3 regions of the Streptomyces sp. NPDC056486 genome follow, and region 3 is predicted to be linked to each of the others. Evidence: riboswitches for the same ligand, from Rfam matches in the RefSeq annotation. Region 3 holds a riboswitch; each other region holds the start of a gene.
What was found. Region 3 has a riboswitch for thiamine pyrophosphate ahead of ACFQ7F_RS15860 (thiamine ABC transporter substrate binding subunit). Riboswitches for the same ligand answer to the same signal wherever they lie in the genome.
Positions count from the first base shown of each region.

Region 1: it holds a riboswitch for thiamine pyrophosphate, as region 3 does, so the genes downstream of both, thiO (glycine oxidase ThiO) here and ACFQ7F_RS15860 (thiamine ABC transporter substrate binding subunit) in region 3, are expected to answer to the same signal.
Region 2: it holds a riboswitch for thiamine pyrophosphate, as region 3 does, so the genes downstream of both, thiM (hydroxyethylthiazole kinase) here and ACFQ7F_RS15860 (thiamine ABC transporter substrate binding subunit) in region 3, are expected to answer to the same signal.

Region 1 is NZ_JBHTSF010000030.1:62,438-72,025, forward strand. It holds gene ACFQ7F_RS15135 (bacterioferritin-associated ferredoxin) at 47-316, shown strand; gene bfr (bacterioferritin) at 324-803, opposite strand; gene ACFQ7F_RS15145 (sulfite oxidase-like oxidoreductase) at 978-1,610, shown strand; gene ACFQ7F_RS15150 (DUF4396 domain-containing protein) at 1,631-2,143, opposite strand; gene ACFQ7F_RS15155 (deoxyribonuclease IV) at 2,253-3,137, opposite strand; gene pknB (Stk1 family PASTA domain-containing Ser/Thr kinase) at 3,192-5,159, opposite strand; gene ACFQ7F_RS15165 (thiazole synthase) at 5,264-6,058, opposite strand; gene thiS (sulfur carrier protein ThiS) at 6,065-6,283, opposite strand; gene thiO (glycine oxidase ThiO) at 6,280-7,470, opposite strand; TPP riboswitch at 7,468-7,581, opposite strand; gene ACFQ7F_RS15180 (NAD(P)/FAD-dependent oxidoreductase) at 7,764-8,930, shown strand; gene ACFQ7F_RS15185 (Rv2175c family DNA-binding protein) at 8,998-9,363, shown strand; gene thiE (thiamine phosphate synthase) at 9,457-9,588, shown strand, end outside.
Region 2 is NZ_JBHTSF010000178.1:5,310-14,897, forward strand. It holds gene ACFQ7F_RS39445 (epoxide hydrolase family protein) at 1-741, shown strand, start outside; gene ACFQ7F_RS39450 (PPOX class F420-dependent oxidoreductase) at 801-1,202, shown strand; partial or broken gene ACFQ7F_RS39455 (LysR substrate-binding domain-containing protein) at 1,442-1,810, opposite strand; gene ACFQ7F_RS39460 (hypothetical protein) at 2,237-2,545, opposite strand; gene ACFQ7F_RS39465 (purine-cytosine permease family protein) at 3,438-4,835, opposite strand; gene tenA (thiaminase II) at 4,832-5,521, opposite strand; gene thiD (bifunctional hydroxymethylpyrimidine kinase/phosphomethylpyrimidine kinase) at 5,527-6,360, opposite strand; gene thiE (thiamine phosphate synthase) at 6,357-6,995, opposite strand; gene thiM (hydroxyethylthiazole kinase) at 7,220-7,996, opposite strand; TPP riboswitch at 8,044-8,168, opposite strand; gene ACFQ7F_RS39490 (glycoside hydrolase family 19 protein) at 8,573-9,412, opposite strand; gene ACFQ7F_RS39495 (hypothetical protein) at 9,549-9,588, opposite strand, start outside.
Region 3 is NZ_JBHTSF010000033.1:2,454-12,041, reverse strand. It holds gene frr (ribosome recycling factor) at 1-375, shown strand, start outside; gene ACFQ7F_RS15885 (phosphatidate cytidylyltransferase) at 410-1,477, shown strand; gene ACFQ7F_RS15880 (hypothetical protein) at 1,712-2,158, opposite strand; partial or broken gene ACFQ7F_RS15875 (hypothetical protein) at 2,155-2,364, opposite strand; gene ACFQ7F_RS15870 (hypothetical protein) at 2,429-2,668, opposite strand; gene rlmN (23S rRNA (adenine(2503)-C(2))-methyltransferase RlmN) at 2,792-3,898, shown strand; TPP riboswitch at 3,919-4,035, shown strand; gene ACFQ7F_RS15860 (thiamine ABC transporter substrate binding subunit) at 4,118-5,233, shown strand; gene ACFQ7F_RS15855 (ABC transporter permease) at 5,209-6,894, shown strand; gene ACFQ7F_RS15850 (ABC transporter ATP-binding protein) at 6,894-7,952, shown strand; gene ACFQ7F_RS15845 (LOG family protein) at 8,113-9,297, opposite strand; gene ACFQ7F_RS15840 (VOC family protein) at 9,376-9,588, opposite strand, start outside.

The DNA.
Region 1 (9,588 bases), on a different contig from region 3:
TCACCGATTAATCGGGACGGCGCCGCCGATAAATCCTGCCCGGGAGGTGAACCGCGTGTACGTCTGCAACTGTTTCGGGGTCACCGAGGCGCAGGTGAAGCAGCACGCGGCCGACGGTGCCTGCACGCCCCGCCAGATAGCGTCCGCCAGCAAGGCGGGCACCGACTGCGGTTCGTGTGTACGGAGTATTCAGGCGCTCCTGGGTCGGGGTACGTGCCCCCGCAGGGAGCTGGCCAACCAGGGTGAGCCCGTACTCACCAGCATGGACACCGGCATGGAGACCAGCATGGACACCGGCTTGAACGAGGCCGCCTAGTCCGCTGTCAGCTCTCCGGCTGCTCGATGAGCTGCGAGATGTAGAGCGGCTCGCCCAGCTTCTCGACCAGTTCGAGCTGAGTGTCGAGATAGTCGATGTGATGCTCCTCGTCCTCGAGGATCGACTCGAAGATGTTCGCGGAAGTGATGTCTCCCTTGCCGCGCATCACCTCGATGCCGCGCCTGAGGCGGTCGATCGCCTCCGCCTCGATCTGCCGGTCCGCCTGGAACATCTCCGTCACGGTCTGACCCACGCGTACGTGGAAGAGCCGCTGGTAATTGGGCAGGCCGTCGAGGAAGAGAATCCGGTCGGTCAGGATCTCCGCGTGCTTCATCTCGTCGATCGACTCGGACCGGGTGTACTTCGCGAGCTTCGGCCAGCCGAAGTTCTCCTGCATCTTGGCGTGGAGAAAGTACTGGTTGATCGCCGTGAGCTCGGCGGTCAGCTGCTCGTTGAGAAATTCGATGACCTCGGGGTCGCCCTGCATCGCAGAGGCTCCTTCCACGTGGTAACTGGGCAGGTTCCGCGCATCCTTGCACCGGCGCGAGAGACCGTCCAGTAAGTGCACGCTTAGTAGGAGTTGCCCCAATCAACGTCCGACAGGCGTCCGCCGAGAGCCTCATGGTCATGCCCACCGCCCCCGGTCTGTCAGGATGGAGACATGGGTCAGCCGGCGGATCGCGCATCTCGGGAAGCAGTGGAGCCGGAGCTCCCGCCGGGGCAGCGACTGCAGCGGGGCTGGCCGGTCACGCACTACGGCCCGGTGCCTAAGTTCCGCCCGGAGCGCTGGGAGTTCAGGGTCTTCGGGGCCACCGCCGACGGGGACAAGCACTGCTGGACGCACGAGGAGTTCTCCGCCCTTCCGTACGCCAGCGTGATCGGCGATCTGCACTGCGTCACGAAGTTCAGCATGCTCCGCGCCGAGTGGGGCGGTGTTTCCGCGCGGGCGCTGCTCGAGATCGCGCCGCCCGCGCCCGACGCCACGCATGTGATGGTCTGGGCCGAGTACGGCTTCAGCTCGAATCTGCGGATGGCCGACTTCATGGACGAGCGCACGATTTTCGCCACCCACAAAGGCGGAGAACTGCTGACCGCGGAGCATGGGTTCCCGCTGCGCCTCGTGGTGCCGCACCTCTACGCCTGGAAGGGCCCCAAGTGGGTCCGAGGTGTCGAGTACATGACGGCTGACCGCCGTGGTTTCTGGGAGGAGCGCGGCTATCACAACGTCGGCGACCCCTGGTCCGAGCAGCGCTACTCCTACCAGGAAGAGCCCGGGGACGGCCCCGAGCTCTAGATCCCTGGTCCTGGCTCCCGTCAGTGGTGGTACTGGTGCACCACGGCGTGGCCCTTTCCGCGGCCGATCATCCACTTGTTGACCGGGGTGGTGACCACGAACGCCACGGCCAGGGCGATGGCGAGGATCCACCAGAACATGGGGTCCGAGAGGTGGGCGTCCATCGCTCCCGGCCAGAGCGCGATCACGCCGTTGTCGATGAGTTCCATCACCGCGATGGACAGGGTGTCCGCGGCGAGCGCGACCCGGAACGCTGTCCTGAAATCGACGCCCGCCGCGAGGATGCCGCGCAGGGTCAGGGCGTATCCGAAGAAGAAGGCCAGGATGATCGCGAGGATCATCGTCCGCATGTTGCCCCAGCCGAGGGCGGTCCCGATCACCATGCCGAGGATCTCGCCGATGGCGCACCCGGTGAGGCAGTGCAGGGTCGCCTGGGCGGCCATTCGCCAGCTGACCTTGCCCATGCCGTGGTGCGCCTCGTGAGCGTGGTGCTCGTGCTCGTGCTCGGCGTGAGTGTCGTGACCGTGCTGCATGAGAAGCCCCCAATGTCGGACGACGGTTCCTGCCCTCTGGCAAGAACCGTATACCCCTAGGGGGTATTCCTCAATGAGTCTCCGGAGCCTCCGGAGTCTCCAGGGGGCTTTAGTTGCCCCTGAGCTCCTTCAGACGCGCCACGTCCGCCGCGTGCCCCTCCTTGCCGCCGGGTGTCTCGATGATCAGCGGTACGTTCTCGGTCGCGGGGTGGGCCATCAGCTCGCGGAAGGGTTCCTCGCCGATGTGGCCGGTGCCGATGTTCTCGTGACGGTCCTTGTGGGCGCCGACCACGTCCTTGGAGTCGTTGGCGTGCACCAGCTTCAGACGGCCTTCGCCGACGGTGTCGACCAGCAGGTCGAGGGTCTGCTTCATGCCGCTCGGCCCGGTCAGATCATGGCCCGCCGCGAAGATGTGGCAGGTGTCCAGGCAGATGCCCAGCTTCGGATGGGCGTCCAGCGCGTCGAAGTACGGGCCGAAGTCCCAGGTGCGTGAGCAGAGCGAGAAACCCTGGCCCGCGGTCGACTCCAGGAGGAGGAAGGGGTCGTCGTCGTGCGTCAGCTCGTCCAGGAGCGGCAGCATCCGGTCGCGCACCTGCGCGAGGGCGACGGCGCGGTCCCGGCCGCCGGTCGCGGAGCCGGTGTGCACGACGACGCCGAGCGCACCGATCTCGCGGCCCCGGCGCAGCGAGTGGCGCAGGGACTCCACGGACTTGTCGACGGTCGCCTCGGTGTGCGAGCCGAAGTTGATGAGGTAGGGCGCGTGGACGTACGCGGGAATCCGCTCGGCGGCGCAGGCCGCGCGGAACTCCTCGTCCTGCTGCGGATTGCCGGGCCCGGTGGCCCAGCCGCGCGGGTTGGCCACGAAGACCTGGACGGCCTCGGCACCGAGCTCACGGGCGTACGAAAGCCCTGCGGAGGCGAGGCCGCCGGCCACCGGGACGTGGCCGCCGACGGGATTGCGGGACGGGATGCTGGGGGAGTTCTTGCTGCTCACCCGCTCCAGGGTGGCACGGGCCCGCGCGGAACCTGTCGGCGGACCCGGCCAGGGCTAGCGGATCTTGATGGTGATCGTCGAACCCTTGGGGGCGTTGTCGCCGCCCTCCACGGACTGGCTCTCCACCTTGTCTCCGAAGATGCCGAGCAGCCCCCGGTCCTCGTCGACGTCGAAGCCCGCGTCCTCGAGCTTCTGCGTGGCGTCGTCGACGCTCATGCCCTCGACGTCCGGCACCTCGATCATCTCGGGACCCTTGGAGAGCGTCAGCGTGACCGTGTCACCCTCGGCGAGCTGCTTCTCGCCCTCCCTGGGGGACTGATCGACGACAGTGCCCTTGTCCTCCTCGGAGTGGACCCGCTTCGTCGCGATCCTGACCTTGAGGCCCGCGTCCTCGAGATCGAGGGTCGCGTCCGACTGGGAGTCGCCCGTCACGTCGGGAACGTCGATTGCCTCGCCCTTGCTGACGACCATCGCGATGGCGGAGCCCGCCTTGCGCTTGCTGCCCGACTTCGGGTCCGTGCTGACCACGGAGCCCTTGCGGACGTCGTCGCTGAAGGCCTTGGTCGTCATCCCGGGAGCCAGCCCGGCGTCCTTGAGCTTGCTCTTCGCCTCGGCAAGGGGAGTGCCACCGAGGCTCGGGACCTTCACGATCTCGGGACCCATCGAGACGGTCAGCGTCACCCGGCCGTTGTCACGGATGCGCTCGCCCGCCTTGGGGTCGGTGGCCATGACCGTGCCGCGCTTGTCGGTGTCGCTGTACGCGCGCTTGATGTCCTTCACGTCGAGACCGGCCTCGTCGAGGCGCTTCTTGGCCGCCGGCTCGGTCTTCGCCAGGAGGGGCGGGACCTTCGTGAACTGGCCGGAATTGATGTACCAGACGCCCGCGCCGAGACCCAGGGCGAGGAGGACGGCGGCGACGATCGCGAGGACCCCGCGGCGCGGGTTGGCGCGCCGCCTGCGGTCCGGGGCGGCCGGTGGAGCGGGGGGCGGCGTCGCCAGGATGCTCGTGCGGTTGAGCTGGTCCTGTGGGTCCCGCTGGTCCTGAACGCCGTCCGTGGGCAGCGGAAGCTGCACGGGCCGCACCGAGCGAGGGATCACGTTCGTACGGTCGTCGCTGTTGTCGCGCGGTGCGTGCTCCGCCGTGCGCGCCTGCGGCGGCACCGCGTCGAGCTGATCCAGGGAGAGCGCGGCCCGCGCCGCCCTGGCCTGCCCGAGGAGCGCCACAGCGTCGTGCGGGCGGACCTCGGGGTTGCGGGCGGTGGCGGAGGCCACCAGTTCATCGAGCTCGACAGGCAGGCCCGGAACGGCCGCCGACGGGGGCGGCACGTCCTCGTGGAGGTGTTGGTAGAGCACCTGGGCGGGCGACTCACCGGAGTGCGGCTTGGCGCCGGTCAGCATTTCGTAGAGCACGACCCCGCACGCGTACACATCCACGCGCGTGTCGGCCGTGCCGTGCTCTATCTGCTCAGGGGCGAGGTAGGAGACGGTCCCCAGGATCGTGCCGGTCGTGTTCGTGACGGTGTCCACCGCGCGCACGAGCCCGAAGTCGGCGACCTTGACCCGGCCGTCATCCCCTATGAGGACGTTCTCCGGCTTCATGTCGCGGTGCACGAACCCCGCGCGGTGCGCGGCGCCGAGCGCGGCGAGGACCGGCTCCAGGATGTCGAGGGCCGCGCGCGGCTGCAGGGCGCCCCGCTCGCGGAGCACGTCACGCAGGGTGCAGCCCGCGATGTACTCCATCGCCAGATAGACGTACGCACCGTCGGCGCCCTGGTCGTACACCCCCACCACGTTCGGGTGGGAGAGCCGGGCGATCGACTTGGCCTCGCGGATGAAGCGGTCGACGAACGAGACGTCGGCGGCCAGCGTCGGGTGCATCACCTTGAGCGCGAGCACGCGGTCGAGGCGGGTGTCCACGGCCCGGTAGACCGTGGCCATCCCGCCGACCGCGATCCGCCCGTCCACGCGATAGCGGCCGTCGAGCACCTGCCCGACGAGCGGGTCCTGAAGGGTCGTGTCCACGAAGGGAGTCTACGAGCCACCGCTGACACCGTTGCCCGCCCGGTCGTGCTCGGGCCCCGACTGCAGCCGACCTGTAACAGGCGGGCGGCACTCGCGTGCGCCACTCAGAACGCGGGCCGCTCCGGATCGAGCCGGGCCATGCCCTGCGCGGGCGACGACGCCTCGGCGAAGTGCCGACGTGGGATCCGCCCCGCCCGGTACGCGAGCCGCCCCGCCTCGACCCCGTGCCGCATGCCCTCGGCCATGAGGACCGGCTCCTGAGCCCGTGTAACGGCGGAGGCGAGCATCACACCCGCACACCCCAGCTCCATCGCGAGCGCCGCGTCGGACGCCGTTCCCGCCCCCGCGTCCAGAATCACCGGCACGCCCGCGCGTTCGACGATCAGCTGGAAGTTGTGCGGGTTGCGGATGCCGAGTCCGGAGCCGATGGGGGAGCCGAGTGGCATGATCGCCGCGCAGCCCACGTCCTCCAGCTTCCGGGCGAGGACCGGGTCGTCGTTCGTGTATGGAAGGACCGTGAAGCCGTCGTCGACCAGGGTCTCGGCGGCGTCGATGAGCTCGATCGGGTCGGGGAGCAGTGTGCGCTCGTCCGCGATGACCTCCAGCTTGACCAGATCGGTGCCGAGCGCCTCCCGCGCAAGCCGGGCGGTCAGGACGGCCTCGCCCGCGGTGTAGCAGCCCGCCGTGTTCGGCAGGACCCGGATGCCGAGCCGGTCGAGCACGGAGAGCACCGAGCCCTGCACACCGGGATCGAGGCGGCGCATCGCGACCGTCGTCAGCTCCGTTCCGGAGGCGAAGAGGGAGCGTTCGAGGATGTCCAGGCTCGGCGCGCCGCCCGTACCCATGATCAGGCGTGAGGAAAGGGTGAGCCCGCCGATGACGAAGGGGTCGTCTGCCATGTCGGTTCAGCCTCCTTGGACGGCGGTGAGGACCTCTATGCGGTCCCCGTCGGTGAGCTCGGTGGTGGACCACCGCGCGCGCGGGACGACGGTTTCGTTGAGCGCGGCGGCGATACCGGACGGGGCCGCGGTGAGCTTGGCGACGAGGGCTTCGAGCGTGGTGCCCGCGGCCACATCGCGTGCTTCTCCGTTGACGGAGACGGCTGTAACGGCTGAGAGAGTCATGCGGGCTGCTCCATGAAGCGCTGCGTGAGGGGGTCGCCGGCAAAGCGCAGAGGGGTGAATCCCCGGGCCTCGTCGGGCAGTTCACCGGTGGTCAGGGCGTGCGCCATCACCTCACCGGTGACGGGTGTCAGAAGCACGCCGTTGCGGTAGTGGCCTGTGGCCAGCTGGAGACCGGGGAGAGCGGTCGGGCCGAGCAGCGGCGCGTTGTCGGGGGAGCCGGGGCGCAGGCCTGCGCGCGTCTCGGTCAGCGGTAGTTCCGTGATGCCCGGTACGAGCTCGTGGGCGTCCCGAAGCAGCTCGTACACGCCGCCCGCGGTGACCGTCGTGTCCCAGCCGAGCTCCTCGCTCGTCGCGCCGACGACGAGCTCGCCGTTCTCGCGCGGCACCAGATAGACATGGCTGCCGCGCACGACGGCGCGCACGGTGCGGCTCAGGAACGGCGCGTACCGCTGAGGCACCGTGAGCCGGAGGACCTGCCCCTTCACGGGGCGCACGGGCGGCAGCACGCCCTCCGGGACGCCGGCGAGGCGCCCGCTGAGGCTGCCGGCGGCGAGCACGGTCTGTCCGGCCTCCAGGGCGGTCCCGTCGGCGAGGACGACTCCGGTGGCCCGGTCCCGTTCGACGGTGAGGCGCTCCGCCCACGCACGGTGGAAGATCACGCCCGCCCGTTCGCAGGCCACGAGGAGCGCCGCTGCGAGCCTGCGCGGGTCGATCTGGTGGTCGCCGTCGACGCGGAGGCCGCCGCGGACCCCCGGTGCGAGCATCGGTTCGAGGCGGCGGCACTCGCGCCCGCTCAGCCACTCCGACGTGAGCCCGGAACGCTCCTGGAGGGCGTGCAGCTCACGCAGGTGGGCGCGGTCGTCGGAGTCGAGGGCGACGGCGAGCGTGCCGCACGCGCGGTAGCCGAGATCGCGGTCGCTCGCCTCGGCGAGCTCCGCCGCGAACTCCGGGTAGCGCTGCGCGGAGGCCAGATTCAGGCCGAGCAGCGTCTGCTCGCCGTAGTGCAGCTCGGTGACGGCGGCCAGCATGCCCGCGGCGACCTGCGCCGCGCCGCCGCCGGGCTCGGGGTCCACGACCGCGGTGGACAGACCGCGCTGCGCCGCCCGCCAGGCCGTGACCAGGCCGATGATGCCGCCCCCGACGACAGCGACATCGGTCGCCTCGTGGGGTGATGTACGTGGATGCATGGGTGTCCAGCCCCTCCCTTCGCCGGCATGACCCGGATCAGGTTCGTACGGTCGGAGGCCGTCCCAGCCTCCCTCTCAGCCCGGTACGTCCGGGCTCCCGCGAGTGTTCTGCCCTGCACCCTAGTCCCTGGTGTCCGAGGGCAGTAGGGGAGCTGTCCGGGTATGCACCGTGACGGTGTGTCATAGATCTCCTCGTAGCGCTCTGCGGGGCGCGTCACCCGCCGCCCTACAGTGATCGGGTGAGCGAGCAGCGGAGGCAGGCAGAGCGGCGCGTCGTCATCGTCGGCGCGGGGATGGCCGGGGTGCAGACCGCCGTGGCCCTGCGCGAACAGGGGTTCGCCGGTGCGGTCACCCTGATCGGCGCGGAACCCCACCAGCCGTACGACAGGCCGCCGCTGTCCAAGGCCGTGCTGCTGGGCAAGGCGGAGGGCTCCGCCTTCGACATCGACTTCGAGGCGCTCGGCATCGAGCTGAGTCTGGGCCACGAGGTCACGGGCGTGCGCCCGGCGGACCACGAACTGGACACCTCGTCGGGTCCGGTGCCCTACGACACCCTGGTCATCGCCACCGGCGCCGAGCCGATCCTGCTGCCAGGCACTTCCGGAGTTCCCGGCGTCCACCTGCTGCGCACCCTCGACGACGCCGAGCGGCTGCGGCCCGTGCTCGCCGAGCAGCACCGCGTCGTGGTCGTCGGCGCGGGCTGGATCGGCGCCGAGTTCGTGACCGCGGCGCGCGAGGCGGGCTGCTCGGTCACCGTCGTCGAAGCCGCCGAACGGCCGCTGGCGGGGGCCCTGCCCGCGGCGGTCGCGGCGCCGATGACCTCCTGGTACGCCGACGCGGGGGCCGAACTGCGCACCCACGCGCGCGTGGACCGCGTCGAGCCCGGCAGCGTCCTGCTGGCCGACGGCACCCGGCTGCCCGCGGACACGGTCGTCGTCGGCATCGGCGCACGCCCCGCCACGGGCTGGCTCGTGGACTCGGGCATCACCCTGGGCGCCCACCGGGAGATCGTCGCCGACGACCACCTGCGGACATCGGAACCCGATGTGTACGCGGTCGGCGACTGCTCCTCCTTCCCTTCGGGAAGGTATGGCGAGCGCCTTCTCGTCCACCACTGGGACAACGCCCTCCAGGGCCCGCGCACGGTGGCCGCGAACATCATCGGCGAGACCCCTTCGGCGTACGACCCCGTCCCGTACTTCTGGTCCGAGCAGTTCGGCCGCTTCGTCCAGTTCGCCGGGCACCACGCCTCGGCCGACGAGCTGGTGTGGCGCGGCGATCCATCGAGTGCGGCCTGGACGGTGTGCTGGCTCCGGCGGGGCGCCCTGGTGGCCGTCCTCGCGGTGGGCCGCCCGAGGGACCTCGCGCAGGGCCGCAAACTGATCGAGGCGGGCGCCCGTCTCTCCCCTGATCTTGCGTCGGATCCCGCGGTGCCGCTGAAGAAGGCAGTGCTGCCGTAAGCGCTGCCACAGCCGGAGGGGGACCGCTGCCCGGCCGCTGTCGGTGCCCGGAGATACGCTTGTCCGTGTGACCGAGATTGACGCAAAGACTGATGCTCTCGTCCCCGAGTGGCTCCACCTCCCCGACATCGCAGAAATGCTCGACGTCGAGGTGACGCGTGTGCGCCAGCTGGTCAAGGAGGGCCAGCTGATCGCCGTGCGCCGTGGTGAGAACCGCGCGCTCGCGGTGCCCGCCGCCTTCATCGACGGCGACAAGATCGTCAAGGGCCTCACAGGCACCCTGACGCTCCTGAGGGACGACGGCTTCTCCGACCGAGAAATGCTGGAGTGGCTCTTCACTCCCGACGAGACCCTGCCCGGCACCCCCGCGCAGGCTCTGAGCGAGAATCGCGGCACGGAGGTGAAGCGCCGCGCCCAGGCGCTCGCCGTCTGACCGATCGACACGGAAAACCGTTGCGTGCGGGCCGCGTGATCCCCCGGGGGACACGCGGCCCGTAGGCCACCGACACCCCGGGGGGACCTCTTCATGGCCACCAAGCCTGCCCGCGAGCAGCTCGCCGACGCCCGCCTCTACCTGTGTGTGGACGCCCGCAAGCGCCAGGGAGACCTCCCGGAGTTCCTCGACGCCGTCCTCGGCGGCGGCGTCGACATCGTGCAG
Region 2 (9,588 bases), on a different contig from region 3:
GGATTCGGGTTCTCCGACCGGCCTACGGAACCCGGCTGGGGATTCCCCCGGATCGCCGATGCCTGGATCACGCTGATGGACCGGCTCGGCTACCGGCGATGGGGCGCCCAGGGCGGCGACCTCGGATGCGCGGTCACCGACGAGATCGGCCGCAAGACCCCCGACGGATGCGTCGGGCTGCACCTCAACTTCGCCATGTTCCCGCCAACACCCGACGAGATCCGGGACGCCACCGAGCATGAGCAGGCAATGCTCGACAGCGCCGCCTACTTCTGGGAGAACCTCTCGGGCTACGCCAAGGAGCAGGCAACCCGCCCGCAGACCATTGGCTACTCCCTCGCGGAGTCCCCCATCGGCCTGGCTGCCTGGATCTACGCGATGTTCCAGGACACCTGTGGCACGCCGGGGGACGCGGAAGCATCTTTCACCCTGGACGAGCTGCTCGACGACATCATGCTCTATTGGCTTCCCAACACCGGGACCTCCTCTGCGCGGACCTACTGGGAAATGGCACGGTCGGCACGGCCCTCCGCGCCGAACGCCGCCGCACCGATCGCACTGCCGACCGGATTCAGCATGTTCCCGCAGGAGCACGTCCGGAAGTCCCAGCGCTGGGTGGAACGCCGCTACAGCAGCGTCGTCCACTTCAACGAGCTTGAGGTGGGCGGGCACTTCGCGGCCCTGGAACAACCGGCACTCTTCGTTGACGAAGTCCGGACCACCTTCCGTTCCTTGCGCTGAGCGCACCGCCGGCATCGGCACCTCCTACCGACAGCTTCCCCCCAGAAAGGCGATACCTCATGACACCCCTGCCCGGCGAACTCCTCAAACTGCTGAACCGGCCCAGCCCCTGCTTCATCGCCACCACCATGCCGGACGGCTCGCCTCAGCTCACCCAGACCTGGGTCGACACCGATGGTGAACACATCCTCATCAACACCGTCGAGGGCTACCGCAAAACCAAAAACGTTCAACGCGACCCCCGTGTGGCCGTCAGCATCGCCGACCCGGATGACACCTCCCGCTACTTCTCTGTACGGGGACGCGTCACCAGCGCCACGACCGACGGCGCCGCCGAGAGCATCGAACACCTCGCCCAGAAGTACACAGGCCACCCCTACGCCTCTTACGGCGGCCCGGGCCAGACCCGGCTCCTGCTGACCATCACCGTCGACTCCGTCATCCATTCCCCCATGCACTGAAGACCAAGGGGACCGTCATGGCCAGCTTCCCCCACAGCGCCGGCACCGCCCGCCCCTATGTCTGGGCGCCGGATCAGTCCCCGGCCTACTGGAACGTCGGCACGTACTGGAGAGTGCTCGCCGACGGCAGCCAGACCGACGGCCGGTCCTGCACGTTCGAGGAACTGTGTCCACAAGGACTCGTCTCCCCACCGCACGACCACGACAAGGAGGAAGAGGCGTTCTTCATCCTCGAAGGCAGCCAGCTCCCTGGGCAGGTTGTGCCCGAACGGGGCAATGCCGACTGTTCCGTTCCAGAGCACGGCCTGCAGGCACTCCTGGACAGCGCGTACCACCGGACCCTCGCGCGGCTCCGCCGTTCCCGTACGAATGCCAGATCGGATCCGTGCCGTCCGGGAACTGGAACCAGCCGTCTGCCAGGTCGGCCAGCTTCGGGCAGTCGCGGCGGGCCAGTGGACGCGCAGCACCGCGCCGACTGGGTCGACGCACAGCTCGTGCACTGTCAGACCGGTCTCGTCGAACGACCCACGGGTCAGAGCGACGTCGACCAGTCCGGCGCGCAGTCCGCAGGTCAGATCGGTCAGGTCGGTCTCACGGATGCGGACCTCGAAACCTGTCCGGATCACCGACATGGTGAAAGCCGTCCTCGTCCTTCACCACGCGTCAACCTGAGGTTGGAAAACGCTCAGTCTTCTTCGTGGTTCCCTGACAGAGCTGTCTGTGAATCTCGTTCGGGCACAGCAGGCGGCGGAGCCTAGGAGGAAGGCACTCCGCCCGGAATGGGCAGCCGCGTCGTAGTTGGCGATCCGTGCCGCCAGCGCCCGCGGGCTCACAGCATGCCCGTTCTCCCGGTCGGGGTTGGCACCGGCTTTCAGCAGCAGCCGGATCGTCGCGCCCTCGTCCTGAGAGCAGAAAACTGCCCTTGGCAGCGGCGTATTGCTGTGATGATTCGCAGCGTTAATTTTCGCACCTGCGACCAGGAGGCCCTCGATGGTCAGTGGCCCGTCCCTGTCACCGTGTCACCCAGGAGATCCTCAGAGGTTGGTGTCGGTGTAGCGGCAGCCAGGCGTCGCGGCCTCGATCACCTTGACGCCGTCATGGGGGGCGAAGTCCTTCTGGCAGTCCAGAAACATCAACCCGGCTGCCTTGATCTGTTGGGTCACTGTTGCTTCGCTCCCGTCGGCGGCTGCGCTCACTCGCACCGAGAATCCGTTGCCGAGCAGCTCGCCGACCGGGCTGCTGGTCGCATCGCTCTTCTTCAGGAACTTCTCGAGAACGCTCTTGTCGATCAGACGGAACTCAAGGTTCGCGTCCTTGTAGCGGCACCAGCCCTTGCGGTTCACGCCGCGCGCCTTGTCGACTTCGTCGATCTCCGGATCGTCCTTGGTGAGCTTCAGGCATGGGCCGACAGTCGGCTTCAGGACAGCTGCGATGCCGTCGAGCGAGGCAGTTTTGGGCAGAGTCCTTGCCTGCTCGTTGCTCTGGCTGTCGCCTCGTGGCGTTGCTGCCCCGGTGGCGGGGGAGCCCTGCTGGGGCTTCTGATCGGCAGAGTCATCATGGAGCTGCTGGTAGAGCGCCAGCCCTCCGCCGATGAGGGCCAGCAGGGCCAGTCCGCCGATTCCCAGTCTGACGTTACGACGCGAGATGTTGATGTCCCGGCCAGCAAGCTGGTTTCCGTCCCCAACGCTCCCTCCGACGTTGATGCCGCCGGCCGTGATGCCGGGCCCTGCGTGCTGTTGTTGCTGGACCGGCCGTGGCGGCTGCTACGGCCTCACGCAGCTCCTCGGCGAACTGTGCGTCGGCTGTTGCCTCTGATGTCAGGGCGTCGGAAGCTTCCTGTTGCCGCTGGTCGTTCTGTGGATCCTGCTGGAGCCGCAGATAGGCCTGGGCGCCGGAGGGGCTTCCGGCAAGCCGTGACGCGATGAGGTCAGATACGGCCTGCGTTGCTGCGTTCTGGGCAACTCCGCCCACGAAATCCGCAATGAGTGAGACAGCTTGAGAGGAGAGCCCTGATAGTTCCATGTCCACCTTGTGCTCTCGGATCGCGTGTTCGACGCCCTGTACCGCTGCCTGAGGGGACATCATCGCGGTGGTGGACGGTGTCTGTCTGACACTTCTGACTCTTCACCCCACTGAGCCTGCCCCGGTTGCCGGATGGCATCGGGTGGGGCGGCCGTGCATGCGGTGGTGTGCCCCGGGGTGTCGCCGGCCGGGTGGTACCCGTGGCGCTACGTGTCACTGCCCGGGGTGCCGCCCGGGCGAAGCTGAAACGTGTCGGCGCCTGTGGCCCACGGCGAGGGTGGTGAGGGCAGCTACCGCGAAGGAGAGCAGGGAGGCGCTCATCCACGGTTGGACGGTGAAGCCCACGGCGTCCTGCAGCCAGGCCCAGAAGTCGGACCAGCCGGCGATGTTCGTCGGTGCGATCAGTTGGTAGGTCGCGAAGCCGAGTGCCCAGGGCAGCAGCATGATCCGGCGGGTGGGGGCCTGTTCTGAGACGTCCCAGGTGCGGTGGCCGCCGAGTACGAAGAAGTCCACGACGAGGACGGCGAACATCGGGATGAAGACCGCGCCGATCAGGTAGAGGAAGCTGGCGTAGCTGTCCATGTTCACCAGAAGTGCCAGGGCGGTGGCCAGGGTGCCGCTGATCAGGCACAGGATGCGGCGGTCGGCCCGGGGCAGCAGGTTCTGGGCGGAGACGGCGGTGGAGTAGACGTTGGCGAAGGACTGGTCGACCTCGCGCAGGACCAGGACACCGAAGCAGATCACGCCGACGCTGGTGGCGGTGAAAGGGTCGAAGACCCTGTACGGGTCGGTGGTGTCGAACGCGATCATGGCGAGGGCGGCCACGCCGAGGACCGAGCCCGCGACGCCCGCGAGGGTCTGGCCGATGACCAGGCCGCCGAATGCTTCCTTCTCGCTGCGGGAGTGCCGCGAGTAGTCGGCGACCAACGGCAGCCAGGAGATCGACACGGCGATCACGCTGTCGGCGGCGAACCAGAAGTCCTTCCATGAGCCGCCCTCCATCGGAATGCCGCGGCCGGCCAGGTCCCAGCCCAGGTAGCAGATGGCCAGGACGACGGCGATGGTGACGTAGCGGCGGATGATGCGCAGGGCGCCGAGCGGGCGCAGCGTGAGCGCTGTCGTCACCGCGCCCGCGACGAGGACGTACAGCCAGCCGGGTCCCGGCTCGCCGAAGGCCTGGCGGGCCAGGATCTTCAGGCCGGTGGAGATGACCACCAGCTCGAAGACGGCCCAGCCGACCATCTGCAGCACGTTGAGGACGGTGGGCAGGTAGGACGCCTTCGCGCCGAACAGGCCGCGCAGCAGGACCATCGAGGGCGCGCCGGTTCGGGCCCCGGTGATGGCGGCGAGGCCGAGGGCGACGGTGCCGATCAGGGTGCCGACGACGGACGCGGTGACGGCCGCTGCGAACGACAGGGTCGGACTGCCGGTGCCAAGGGGGTCGAGGACGACCAGCATGCCGCTGAAGCCGAGCAGGCTGACGCCCAGGTTGGCCCAGAAGGCGCCTTGGTCCAGGCCGCTGAGAACCTTGGGTGTGGGCTGGTCGAGGGTGAGCGGCGCCTCGTTCGCCGGGGCCGGTTCCGGGGTGGTGGGTTCGGTGGTGGTCGTCACTTCGCGGGCTCCGAAACCTGGGCAGGGGCGGCGCCGACGGGCCAGGACTCCATGTGCCAGGCGGCGTCCCAGAACATCCACTCCCAGGTGGACGCGGTGGTGTAGACCGTACGCATCCGTGCGCGGGTGGCCGGGTCGGCCTGGTCCGCAAGCCGGTTGACGATCTGTCGGGCGCGTTCGGTGGCGGCTTCGAACTCCTCGTCGGCATACGTGCCGATCCAGTCGCCGTAGGGGTGGGTGGCGAGGTCGCCGGCTCGCTCGAGGAGCGCCCGGCCCACCTCGGCGTAGATCCAGAAGCAGGGCAGGACCGCGGCGGCCAGCTCCGGGTAGCCCTGGGTGTGGGCCACGGAGAGCAGGTAGGAGGTGTATCCGGTGCAGGTGGGGGAGGGCGTCCAGGCGTCGATGTCGACGACGTTGCTCTCGTGCAGGGAGCTCTCGACGACCACGGCGTCGTGGGCGGACTTCGCGAAGAACGCGATGTCCTGCGGCCGGTCCGCCTTCGCGGCGGCGCTGGCCAGCGCGCGGGCGTAGCCGTGCAGGTAGTGGGCGTCCTGGGCCAGGTAGTAGACAAACTTCTGCCGGTCCAGGGTGCCGTCGCCGAGGGCAATGACGAACGGCAGCTTGTCGATGGCCGCACGTATCTCGGCCGTGGCCGTCCACAGTTCGTCGCAGAACGTTGTGGTCATGGGGCTCAGCTCCAGTACTGGTGGAAGTGGTGGACGGGTCCGTGGCCGCGGCCGATATGCAGGGTGTCGGCCGCGCGCAGGGCCCCGGTCAGGTACGCCTTCGCGGCACTGACGGTGGTGTGCCAGTCGTCGTGCTGCGGGCGCAGGGCGGCTATCGCGGCGGAGAGGGTGCAGCCGGTGCCGTGGGTGTTGCGCGTGTTGACGCGAGGTGCGGACAGCTCGGTGACACCCGCGGCACAGGCGCCGGTGGCGCGCGTGGCGTCGACGAGGATGTCCACGGATTGTGCGTCATGTGTGTGGTGGCCGCCCTTGAGGAGGACGCGCCTGGCGCCGGTTTCGAGGAGTGCGTGGGCCTGCTCGACGGCTTCTGCGCGGTTCTTTGCGGCGGCGATGCCCAGGAGGTCGCCGGCCTCGGGGAGGTTGGGGGTGATGAGGTCGGCCAGAGGCAGGAGACGCTCGCGCAGTACCGTCACCGCATCGGCCTCGAGGAGGCGGTGGCCGCTGGTCGAAACCATGACGGGGTCGAGGACGACGCACCGGGGGCGGTGCCGCTCCAGGGCTTCTGCGACGGCTGCGGCGATGGCGGCGTCGGCCAGCATGCCGATCTTGACGGCGTCCACCGGGACGTCGGCGAACAGCGTGTCGAGCTGCTCGGTGACGAACGCCGGGGGGACGGCATGGATGCCGGTGACGCCCAGAGTGTTCTGTGCGGTCAGGGCGGTCAGAACTGCTGTTCCGTAGGCGCCGTTGGCGGAGAACGCCTTCAAGTCGGCTTGTATCCCGGCGCCGCCGGAGGGGTCGCTGGCAGCGATGGTCAGGGCGATGGGCGGGCTGGTCACGCGGGGATCTCCTGTCGCAGGGTGCGAACGAGAAAATGGGCTGCGGCCTCGGGGTCGGGCTGCCCGCAGACCGCGCTGACGACGGCGATCCCGGCCGCGCCACTTCCCATGACCGCAGCGGCCTCGGACACGCCGATCCCGCCGATGGCCACGCAGGGCAGCGGGCTCTCCCGGACGATCCGGGCCAGGCCGCCCAGACCGAGCGGGGCGTCCGCGTCTGGCTTGGTGGACTGCGGGAACACCGGACCGACACCGAGGTGGTCGACAGTGTCCGGCACGTGCGCCAGCTGCTCGGGACGGCTGACGGACAGGCCGATGTACGCATGGGGACCGAGCTGGCGCCGGGCGCTCTCGGGGCAGACGTCCCGCTGCCCGAGGTGGACGCCGTCCGCGTCCAACCAGACCGCCACGTCCAGGCGATCGTTGACGATCAAGGGGACGCCAGTGCCCGCGAGTTCGGCCTGGATCGCCCGGCCGAGTGAGAACAGCGTGCGGGCGTCCGCGTCCGGATCGCGCAACTGGACGGCGGTTACGCCGCCCTTGACGGCCGCCGCAACGGTAGGGCCGACACCGCGGCGGCCGCAGAGCCTGGTGTCGGTCACGAGATACAGGGACAGGTCCAGAGGAGGTCGCATGGGTGAGTCCTTGGCTCCCAGCCGGGGAAGGGCGCGGGAAACGCATCGGGAGGTACGGGGGAAGGCAGGCCCTGACGTGCAGGGACCTTGAGTTGTTCACCGGGGCGGGAGGGGGACAGGGCAGCCAGACTCGGTGTTGAGGGCGCGCCCCAGGGCGGGCGGGCACTGTGCAGCGGGTGGCGTCCAGGCCACTGCTCACGCAGGACCCCGCGGTACGCGCATGCTCAGTGCAGGTTGAGAGCCTCAGCGAGCCGCTCAGGGCTGAGCTCGTACAACGCGTCGATCAGGGCGACCGCGAACGTGCCGGGCCCCGCAGAGCGGGTGGCGGCGTCCTCCGCGGCCACGGTGAGCAGACCGGTCGCGGCAGTGGCGGCAAGGAGCGCGTCGCCGGTGACGGCTGTGCAGGCGGCCACCAGAGCGCCCAGTGAGCAGCCCGTTCCCGTCACCAGAGTCAGCAGCGGGTGCCCGTTGGCCAGGCGCACCACTCGCGTCCCGTCCGTGAGAACGTCCACCGGACCGCTCACCGCGACCGCGCAGCCGTAGCGCCGGGCCAGCGCGCCCGCCGCGGCCAGCGCCGCCTCCGGGGCGTCCGTGCTGTCCACGCCGCGCCCACCCCTGCCCCCGTCGAGTGCCAGGATTTCGGAAGCATTGCCGCGAACGACCGCCGGGGGTGCGCTCTCCAGCAGTTCGTGGGCGAGCTCGGTACGCCAGGGCAGCGGGCCGACCGCCACCGGGTCGAGCACCCACGGCCGCCCGGCCCCGGCCGCTTCTGTCACCGCGACACGCATCGCCGCCGCAGTCACGGACGTCACCGTTCCCAGGTTGACCAGGACACCCCCGGCCACCCGGGCCAGCGTTCCGGCCTCCTCCGCGCTGTGCACCATCGCGGGGGCAGCCCCCGCCGCGAGCAGCACGTTCGCGGTGAACGGCGACACCACGACGTTGGTCAGGCAGTGCACAAGGGGTGCGGAGGTCCGCAGAGACGCGATCACATCCGCCACGGCATCACGGGAAACGGCAGTGCCGTGCCGGGCAGGTACGGAGGCAGTATCCATCGTCAACACTCTTCCTACGCCGGCATTACCCGGTCCAGGTTCATGCGGTCGGCGAAAGGGGAGCAAGTCCCGTCCGCCCTCTCAGCCCGGCTACTCCCGAGCTCCCGCGGTGGTCGCTACGCAATGTACCTCCTTCGGGAACGCAAGTTCGCACTCGGGTACCTCACGAAACGACACGGATTTGCTGGCGGAACCGACGGGGGATCCTCAGGCCGCAAGGGCCCGACCTGTCCGCATCGGCTGATGCCGCAAGCGGGCTGGTGGAGGGCCGCGCCCGGGTACGGGACTTCTTGCGACACCGCATCCACCGTCTGGACCGGTGCTTGCGTGCCTGCCCCGGCGAGAGGGAGCGGCGCCTGGCGCGTGCTGGGGAATGGGTGTCACCGAGTTCGCGGCCGAGTGGGCCCGGCATCCGGTGTTCCGTTCCGGCTGCTGCCACCGGAGCAGGGCGCGACGCGCGGAGCCGAGCGGATCTGATACGGGATCAGGTCCGCCCGGCCGTCGTGCGCGGAGAAGGAAGGGTCAGCAGCTCAGGTTGGAGCCCGGCGTGGTGCCGAGGACCTGGGCGAACTGCTTGTAGCGGTCGACCCGGCTCTGGACCTGGCCGGGGTTGCCGCCGTTGCACTCCAGGCTGCCGTTGATGGCGCGGATGGTCTCACCGAAACCGCGGCTGTTGACCATGGCGTTGTGCGGTGTCATGGTGCCCGGACCCGACTGCGTGTTCCAGTACCAAAGACCGGTCTTCCAGGCGACCGCCGGGTCGCGCTCCACCAGGTAGGGGTTGCGCAGGAGATCGATGCCGAGCGCGTCGCCCGCCGCCTTGTAGTTGAAGTTCCAGCTGAGCTGGATCGGACCGCGGCCGTAGTACGCGGCCTGTCCCGCGGGGCAGCCGTAGGGCTGGTTGGCGTCGCAGTAGTGCGGGTAGTTGGCCTGGTTCTGCTCGACGATGTGGACCAGACCGCCGGTCTCGTGGTGGACGTTGGCGAGGAACGCGGCTGCCTCCTGGCGCTTGATGGTGTCGCTGCCGGTGTTGGCGAAGGCCGGGTACGCCTTGAGTGCGTCGGTCAGGCCCTTGTATGTGTAGAACGAGTTCCGGCTCGGGAACATCTGGTTGAACTGCGCCTCGCTGACCACGAATCCTGACGGGTTGGGGTTGCCCGGATCGGTGCCACCGCCGCAGGTGCCCGCGTCCGCCCAGACGTCGGTGCGGCCCGGCGTCTCGTTCTGGGTCCACCACTTGGCGGTCCAGTTGTGCCCGTTGTACGAGGCGCTGTTGCCGCCCGTGTAGACGGAGGAGGAGTTCCAGGGGGTTGCGCACGCGGCGGCGGACGCCGTGGTGGCGGCCGGGCCAAGGACGATCATGGCGCAGAGCGCACCTAACGCTGCTGCGAAACTGATGAGACGTTTGATCACGCGACATCTCCTATCAGGCGGGCTGGAGGCGGGTTCCACGCCGCCATGGGGGTGTCGGAGACTCAAGCGAAATGGTCTGAACCTGTCAAGGTCTGGACCAATTCTGGTGTACGGCTGGCCTGAAC
Region 3 (9,588 bases):
CCGCGGATGGCCGTGGTGACCCCGTTCGACAAGAGCGCGCTGCGCAACATCGAACAGGCGATCCGCGACTCCGACCTCGGCGTCAATCCCAGCAATGATGGCAACATCATCCGGGTGACGTTCCCCGAGCTGACGCAGGACCGTCGCAAGGAGTACATCAAGGTCGCCAAGACCAAGGCCGAGGACTCCAAGATCTCGATCCGTTCCATCCGCCGCAAGGCCAAGGAATCGATCGACAAGGCGATCAAGGACGGCGACATCGGCGAGGACGAGGGCCGTCGCGCGGAGAAGGAGCTCGACGACACCACCGCGAAGTACGTCGCCCAGGTGGACGAGCTGCTCAAGCACAAGGAAGCCGAGCTGCTCGAGGTCTGAGGGCTCGTGGTCTGAGGACTGAGGAATCCGATCCGTGAACGACTCTTCCTGGGGGGCGCCTCCCAGAGCCGGGTACTGGGGGCCGCCCGACCAGGGCCCTGCTCAAGGGGCTGCCCCGGCAGGTCCCGCGTACGATGCGCATGACGCCCTGTATCCATCAGAGACGCAGCCCATGCCCATCGTGCCCGACATGCCTGACGTACCTGAAGTACCCCAGGAGCCCATGCCCAGCGCAGCATCACAGCCCGCCCCTGAGACGCCGCGTGCGCCTCAAGCGCCGCAGAAGAAGAGCGCGGGCCGTGACCTCGGGGCGGCCATAGGAGTCGGCGTGGGGCTCGGCGCGACGGTCGTCGCGTCGCTCTTCATCGTGAAGGCCGTCTTCATCGGCGTCATAGTGGTCGCCGTCGTGGTCGGCCTCTGGGAGCTCACCTCGCGGCTCGAAGAGCGCAAGGGCATCAAGGCACCGCTGGTCCCGCTGGCGGTGGGCGGCGCGGCTATGGTCGTCGCCGGATATGTCCGCGGGCCCGAGGGTGCCTGGGTCGCCATGGCGCTCACCGCGCTCGCGGTGCTCGTCTGGCGGATGACCGAGCCCCCCGAGGGCTATCTGAAGGACGTCACGGCGGGCGTCTTCGCGGCGTTCTACGTCCCGTTCCTCGCCACGTTCGTGGCGCTGATGCTCACCGCTGACGACGGCGCGATGCGGGTGCTCACGTTCCTGCTCCTGACCGTGGTCAGCGACACCGGGGCGTACGCGATCGGCTGGCGCTTCGGCAAGCACAAGCTCGCCCCGCGCATCAGCCCCGGCAAGACCCGCGAGGGCCTGGTCGGCGCGGTGACGTTCGCGATGGCGGGGGGCGCGCTGTGCATGGAGTTCCTGATAGACGGCGGCACCTGGTGGCAGGGGCTGCTCATCGGCCTCGCGGTCGCCGCGAGCGCGACGCTCGGTGACCTCGGCGAATCCATGATCAAGCGTGACCTCGGCATCAAGGACATGGGCACGCTGCTCCCCGGCCACGGGGGCATCATGGACCGCCTCGACTCCCTGCTGCCGACGGCGCCGGTGGTGTGGCTGCTGCTGGTCGTCTTCGTGGGGTCCGGCTGACCTGCGTATCTGTACGTGAGGGGCTCGTCGTCCATGGGGCGGCGGGCCCCTTTCGTATCCGGCTCTGCAGTTGTTCGGGCCCGGTGTTCGCCCCGGCTTGCTCCACTCGACCGCGTTGCCGTGCGGAACCGAGTGCGCCTTGCCTGCCTTGTACGGCGACCTGGCCGACTGGACGTAGTTCAGGCCGCGCTTGTCGGGCCGTGAGCTCGGTCTCCTCGATACGCGGGTGCGGAGCTAGGCCGATGCGAGGCGGCGGCGGACCGCCTCGCCGCTCGCGTTGATGAACTTGGGTATGGCCTTGTGATGTCGGGTCCAAAGCCTGGTGTACGCGTCATCGTCCACGCGGCCCTGCCTCCAGTAGCTCCCCAGCTCCTTTCCTGCCGTGTCCAACTCATCGAGTGCCGCGAGCAAGGCGGCGTCCCGAGTGAGGATCCGTAGCCGAACAGAAGCCAGCACGTGGGCGGGGAGGTCGTAGCCACTGACGCGGCCCTCCATGCCGAGGACCCGCTCCTCCCAGATCCGATCCTCGAAGTCCGTCACAGAGGAGGCGATCAAGGCGCACTGTTCCATGAGCAACTCCGACAGACGCGCCTTGTCCTCAGCGCGTTTTGCGAGGCGCTGTCCCAGGAGCGCGATGGCAGCGCCGACGATGGTCGCGAGCAGTGTCCCCCAGGCGTTCATAGCCGGCATTTTCCCAGTGCCGGTACGCGGTGCGTGAGAAAACCGCGACCATCCGCCCGTCCGGCGACGGGGACTACGAGCTGGCGATCTCTCGCCGGAGTTGCTGGAGCGAGAGCATTGGCGAGCTCTACGGTGTCGTCGGCGCACAGTAGGTACAGGGTTGAGCGCGCTTCCTGCATCCGCCCCGCCAGCTCGTTGTCCCCGGGCAGGACGGTCTCCACGGTCAGCTCCCCCCGGCGTACAAGCGACGACAGGTTACAGAAGCCTCGCTCATGACGTGTGCCCTTCCTCGCGTGCGCAGGCCAGGCGGCGAAGCTCCACCCGGGCCGCCGGTGACCTGCCCGCTTCGGTGGACCAGTACGGGTGCCACATCAGGCGAGTGGAGAGCTGCTGCAGAGTGCGGCGCAGCCTCGCGGGGTGAACCGGTCGCGGAGCGGACAGTGCCTCGTACGTGCGGGTCCAGGCGGTCTGGAGCTCGATCAGGTCGTTGGGGAAGGGGGTCGGCGCCATGAAGCTGATTAGGTCACGTGTTCGAATACTTGCGCAAGTGAGCCGCATGCCGGGCCAGCGGCGACCGTCACCGACAGGCGGTGGCCCGGTCGGGCCCCAACCGTCTGCGACACTGGAAGAACCATGCCTGTACCCGGAGAACTCACCTTCGTCGCGCCCCGCGGAGCCAAGAAGCCGCCGCGGCATCTCGCCGACCTCACGCCCGCCGAGCGCAAGGAAGCCGTCGCAGCTGTCGGCGAGAAACCGTTTCGCGCCAAGCAGCTCTCGCAGCACTACTTCGCGCGGTACGCGCACGACCCGGAGCAGTGGACCGACATCCCCGCCGGTTCGCGCGCCAAGCTGCAAGAGGCGCTGCTTCCCGAGTTGATGTCCGTGGTGCGGCACATCAGCTGTGACGACGACACCACCCGCAAGACGCTGTGGCGCCTTTTCGACGGGACGCTCGTCGAGTCCGTGCTCATGCGCTATCCGGACCGCGTGACGATGTGTATCTCGTCGCAGGCCGGGTGCGGGATGAACTGCCCGTTCTGCGCGACGGGGCAGGCCGGTCTCGACCGGAATCTGACGACCGCCGAGATCGTGCACCAGATCGTCGATGGGATGCGGGCGCTCAGGGATGGGGAGATTCCGGGCGGGCCCGCACGGCTTTCCAACATCGTCTTCATGGGGATGGGCGAGCCGCTCGCCAACTACAACCGCGTGTCCGGTGCCATTCGTAGGCTCACGGATCCCGAGCCCGATGGTGTCGGTCTTTCGCAGCGTGGGATCACCGTGTCGACCGTTGGTCTGGTCCCCGCCATTCATCGGTTCGCCGACGAGGGCTTCAAGTGCCGCCTCGCCATCTCGCTGCACGCGCCCGACGACGAGCTGCGCGACACCCTCGTACCCGTCAATACGCGGTGGAACGTGCGGGAGGTCCTTGAGGCGGGCTGGGAGTACGCGGCCAAGTCCGGGCGCCGGCTCTCCATCGAGTACGCGCTGATCCGGGACATCAACGACCAGGCGTGGCGCGGTGACCGGCTCGGGCGGCTGCTCAAGAACAAGCCCGTGCACGTGAACCTGATCCCGCTGAACCCGACGCCGGGCTCGAAGTGGACCGCATCGCGGCCGGAGGACGAGAAGGCCTTCGTGGACGCCATTGCCGCTCATGGGGTGCCTGTCACGGTTCGTGACACCCGTGGTCAGGAGATCGACGGGGCGTGCGGTCAGCTCGCCGCGTCCGAGCGTTAGTCTGGCCGGAACACATCTTCATATTCCGACAGGGGAGCGCCACAGCGCTGAGAGTGCGGCACCAAGGACAGGTTGGCCGCAGACCCTCTGAACCTTGCCCGGGTCATTCCGGGTAGGAAGTTCGGACATCACTCAAGCTGTTGCGCCCTGCCCGCAGCCCCTTCAAGGCTGTGGGCAGGGCCGCGTCTCTTCCTGGTCACTCCAGGAGGAATCAATTCAGTGAGCATCACCAAAGTCAGCACCACCAAGGTGAGGACCACTAAGAAGGTCACCGTCACCGCCGTTGCGGTCGGCCTCTCGCTCGTCGCACTCTCCGCCTGCGGCAGCTCGTCGGGCAGCGGTGACAAGGCCGATTCCAAGAGCGTCACGCTTGTCAGTCATGACTCCTTCAACGTCTCGAAGGACGTACTGAAGGCGTTCGAGAAGAGCTCCGGCTACAAGGTCAACGTCCTCAAGGACGGCGACGCGGGTGCCGCCGTGAACAAGGCGATCCTGTCCAAGGACAACCCGCAGGGGGATGTCTTCTTCGGTGTCGACAACACGCTTCTCTCTCGCGCGCTGGACAACGATCTCTTCCAGTCGTACGAGGCCAAGGGCTCGGATCAGGTTCTTTCGCAGTTCCGCGTCGATCAGAGCAAGCATCGGGTCACGCCCGTCGACAGCGGCGACATCTGCGTCAACTACGACAAGAAGTACTTCGCCGACAAGAAGCTCGCGCCGCCGAAGTCCTTTGCCGACCTGGCCAAGCCCGCCTACAAGAACCTGCTCGTGACCGAGAACGCCTCGACCTCCTCTCCCGGGCTCGGGTTCCTGCTCGGCACCGCCGCCCAGTACGGCGATGGAGGCTGGGAGGGGTACTGGAAGAAGCTCAAGGCCAACGGGGTCAAGGTCGTCGACGGCTGGGAGCAGGCCTACAACGAGGAGTTCTCCGGGTCCGCCGGAGGCAAGAAGGCCAAGGGGGAACGGCCGCTCGTCGTCTCGTACGCCTCGTCGCCGCCCGTCGAGGTGCTCTACGCGAAGCCGCAGCCCAAGGAGGCGCCGACCGGCGTCGCGACCGGCACCTGCTTCCGGCAGGTCGAGTACGCGGGCCTGCTCAGCAACGCCAAGAACGAGAAGGGCGGCAAGGCGCTGCTCGACTTCCTGATCAGCACCAAGTTCCAGGACGACATGCCGCTGAACATGTTCGTGAACCCGGTGCGGGAGACCGCCGAGCTGCCCGAGCTGTTCGTCAAGCACGGCGTGAAGATCGACAAGCCGGAGACCCTGGCACCGAAGAAGATCGCCGACAATCGCGAGCAGTGGGTCAAGTCGTGGACCTCGCTCGTACTGAAGTAAGCAAGCCCCGTAAGGGGCTCTCGCGCGGGAGCGCGGCTCGGCTCGGTCTGATGGCCGTGCCCGTCGCGTTCTTCGCGCTCTTCTTCGCCTATCCGGTCGCCGCGATCGTCGCGCGCGGCCTGAAGGTCGGAGGGGAGTGGCAGTTCGGGCGCGTTGTCGATGTCCTCGCGCAGTCCGATGTCCGGCACGTGCTCTGGTTCACCACCTGGCAGGCGCTCGCGTCGACCGCGCTCACGCTGCTCATCGCGCTCCCCGGCGCGTACGTCTTCGCGCGCTTCGAGTTCAGGGGCAAGCAGGTTCTGCGGGCGGTCGTCACGGTGCCGTTCGTGCTGCCGACGGTCGTCGTCGGGACCGCGTTCCTCGCGCTGCTCGGGCGGGGTGGTCTTCTTGATGAAATGTGGGGCGTGCGGCTCGACACGACCGTGTGGGCGATTCTGCTCGCGCACGTCTTCTTCAACTATGCGGTCGTCGTACGGACCGTCGGCGGGCTCTGGTCGCAGCTCGACCCGCGTCAGGAGGAAGCCGCGCGGATGCTCGGCGCCTCGCGGTGGCGGGCATGGCGGACGGTGACGCTGCCCGCCCTCGGGCCTGCGGTCGCCGCGGCGTCCCTCATGGTCTTTCTGTTCACGTTCACCTCCTTCGGCGTCGTGCAGATCCTCGGCGGGCCCGCGTACTCGACCCTCGAAGTCGAGATCTACCGGCAGACCGCCCAACTCCTCGACCTGTCGACGGCCGCCGTCCTGACGATCGTGCAGTTCGCGGCGGTGGGCGTGATCCTCGCCGTGCACGCGTGGACCGTGCGCAGGCGCGAAACCGCGCTGAAGCTGGTCGACGCATCCGCTGTGGCGCGGCGGCCGCGCGGCACGGGGCAGTGGGCGCTGCTCGGCGGGGTCATGGTCACGATCGCTGTGCTGATACTGCTGCCGCTCGGGGTCTTGATCGAGCGCTCGCTGAGCGGGCCCGATGGCTACGGCTTCACCTACTTCAAGGAGCTGACGTCGGCGGAAGGCGGGGCGTTCCTCGTACCGCCGATCGAAGCGGTCTGGAATTCGCTCCAGTACGCGCTCGCCGCCACCGCCATCGCCCTGGTGATCGGCGGGCTCGCGGCGGCGGCGCTCACCCGGAAGGCTGGTCGCCTGGTGCGCGGTTTCGACGCGCTCCTGATGCTGCCGCTCGGGGTCTCCGCGGTGACCGTCGGCTTCGGGTTCCTGATCACGCTGGACAAGCCGCCCCTGGACCTGCGGTCCACGTGGATCCTGGTGCCGCTCGCGCAGGCCCTGGTGGGCGTGCCCTTCGTCGTACGCACCATGCTTCCCGTCCTGCGCGCGGTGGACGGACGCCTGCGCGAGGCGGCGGCCGTGCTCGGGGCGTCGCCGCTGCGGGCGTGGCGGGAGGTCGACCTGCCGATGGTGCGGCGTGCGCTGCTCATCGCCGCCGGGTTCGCGTTCGCCGTGTCCCTGGGGGAGTTCGGCGCGACCGTGTTCATCGCGCGGCCGGACAACCCGACGCTTCCGGTCGCCGTGGCACGGCTCCTGGGGCGGGCGGGTGAGCTCAACTACGGCCAGGCGATGGCACTTTCGACGATCTTGATGGTGGTGTGCGCGGTGTCCCTGCTGCTGCTCGAACGGCTCCGTACCGACCGCACGACCGGGGAGTTCTGATGGGTGTGAGTGTGAGTGTGGGCGCAGGTGCGGGTGCGGGTCTGTTGACGTTGGCGGATGCCACCGTGCGGTTCGGGGCGCGGGCCGTCCTTGACGGGGTCGGTCTGGAGGTCGCGCGGCACGAGATCGTGTGCGTCCTCGGGCCGAGCGGCAGCGGCAAGTCGACGCTGCTGCGTGCGGTCGCCGGGCTCCAGGAGCTCGACGCCGGGCAGGTGCTGCTCGACGGCCGCGACCAGCGGGGCGTGCCCGCGCACAAGCGCGGGGTCGGCCTGATGTTCCAGGATCATCAGCTCTTCCCGCAGCGCGACGTGGCGGGCAATGTTGCCTTCGGGCTGCGCATGCACGGGGCGTCGCGTGGTGAACAGGCCGACCGGGTAGCCGAGTTGCTCGACCTTGTCGGCCTTCCGGGTGCGCAGCGGCGGGCCGTCGCCTCGCTCTCCGGCGGCGAGCAGCAGCGGGTCGCTCTTGCGCGGGCGCTCGCACCGAGGCCGCGCCTGCTGATGCTCGATGAGCCGCTCGGACAGCTCGACCGGTCGCTGCGGGAGCGGCTCGTCGTCGAACTCCGGCAACTCTTCGACGAGTTGGGTACGACCGTGCTCGCGGTCACGCACGATCAGGGCGAGGCGTTCGCGCTCGCGGACCGGGTCGTGGTGATGCGCGATGGACGGATCGCCCAGTCCGGTACGCCTCTTGAGGTCTGGCGGCATCCGGCGGACGAGTTCGTGGCGCGGTTCCTGGGCTTCGACAACGTCGTCGACGCGACGGTCGTGGGTGACGTGGCGGACACCGTCTGGGGGAAGGTTCCGGTGCCGGACGGCGCGCAGGACGGGCCGTGCCGACTCCTGGTGCGGCCTGCCGGAGTGCGGCTCGTGCCTGTCGATGAGGGGGTGCCGTGCGTGGTGACGGCGCGCACCTTCCGGGGCACGCATGTCGCCGTGCATCTGGAGCCCCGGTCGGGGCCGCGCCTTGAGGCGGCGTGTGCGCTGCGGGACGCGCCCGGGGTGGGGGAGACGGTGGGGGTCGCGTTCGATGTGGGGGATGTCGTGGTGCTGGGCTGACCTGGCAGATGCCGTGGTGCTGGGGAGCGGGGGTTGCCGGATTTCTGGCTGGAGCGGGCGTCGGGTGGGTGGAATTTCCCCAACCCCGCCCCTTCCCGAAAACCCGCTCCGGCGCGGGGGCCCGGGGGTGCCGTCGTCACCGGCTTCGCCGAGTTCGTCCTCAAGCGCCGGACGGGCTGAACTGCCCGCCGGACGAGAGGGATGCCAGCGCGTCCGGAGCCTCCTGCACCGTGTCCACCAGCGCGATCCTCGACTCCATCGACCGGCCCCGAGCCAGCGCCTGCAGCAGCGGCCAGGCAGGGAGGTGTTCCGTCCAGTGGGCGCGGTCCACCAGGACCATCGGGGCCGGCTCGCCCCGGGATTCGTAATAGTTCGGCGTCGCCGCGTCGAAGACTTCCTGGACTGTGCCCGCCGCGCCGGGGAGGAAGATTATGCCCGCGTTCGAGCGCGCGAGCAGGCCGTCCTCGCGGGTGGCGTTGGCGAAGTACTTGGCCAGGTGGGTGGCGAAGGCGTTCGGCGGCTCGTGGCCGTAGAACCAGGTGGGGATGCCCACCGACGCGCCGCCGGACGGCCAGCGCTCGCGGATGTCGAAGGCGGCCCGCGCCCACTCGGTGATCGACGGGGTGAAGGACGGCGCCTTGCCGAGGAGTTCGAGCGCCTCGTCCAGCATCTCGTCGCGGAAGACGGACGCGTACGCCCCCAGGTTCGCCGCCTCCATCGCGCCGGGGCCGCCGCCCGTGGCGACCGTGAACCCGGCGCGGGCGAGCGAGCGGCCGAGCCGGGCGGCGCCCTCGTACGCGTCCGTGCCGCGGGCCATCGCGTGCCCGCCCATGACACCGACCACCCGCGCGCTGACAAGGAGTTCGTCGAGGGCGTCCGAGACCGAGTCGTCGTGGATCGACCGGAGCATCGAGGAGAAGACGTCGCCGTCGGCCTTGGTCTCCTGGAACCAGGCGTAGGCGCGGGCGTCAGGAGTCGCCTCGTACCCACCCTCGGCGAGTCCCGCGAACAGTTCCTCCGGCGTGTGGAGAAGAGCGCGGTACGGGTCGAACGGCAGGCCGGGAACGGGTGGGAAGACCAGTGCTCCGGCGGCCCGCACCGCGTCCACCGCGTCCTGCTCCATCGCGCAGCCGAGGAACACCGCGCCCGTGGCGTCGCAGTCCCGCAGAGAGGACGTACGCCCCGTCAGGTCTATCGCCTGGACGCGGCACCCGGCGAGCGAACCGTGTGCGGTGATCTCGTCGAACTCCTCGAGCGACTCGATCTCGCGGTCGCCGCCCGGGAGTCGGGGCGAGGGCTCGGCGGCTGATGCGGATACGGATGCGGATTCGGGAGTCGGCTGCATCCGCCCATGCTAAGCAGGCCGTGCGGCGCGACGGCCGTCAGCCCTGGGCCGACACCCTCAGCCCAGGGGCCGACGCCCTCAGCCCTGCACCGCGGACGGGTCCATCCACATGATTTCCCAGGTGTGGCCGTCCAGGTCGTCGAAAGCGCGGCCGTACATCATGCCGTGGTCCTGCGTCTGGCCCGCCGTGCCACCGATCGCCACGGCCTTGTCCACCAGCTCGTCGACCTTCTCGCGGCTCTCGGCGCTCAGACAGAGCAGCGTCTCGCTGGTCGTCGTCGAGTCCGCGAT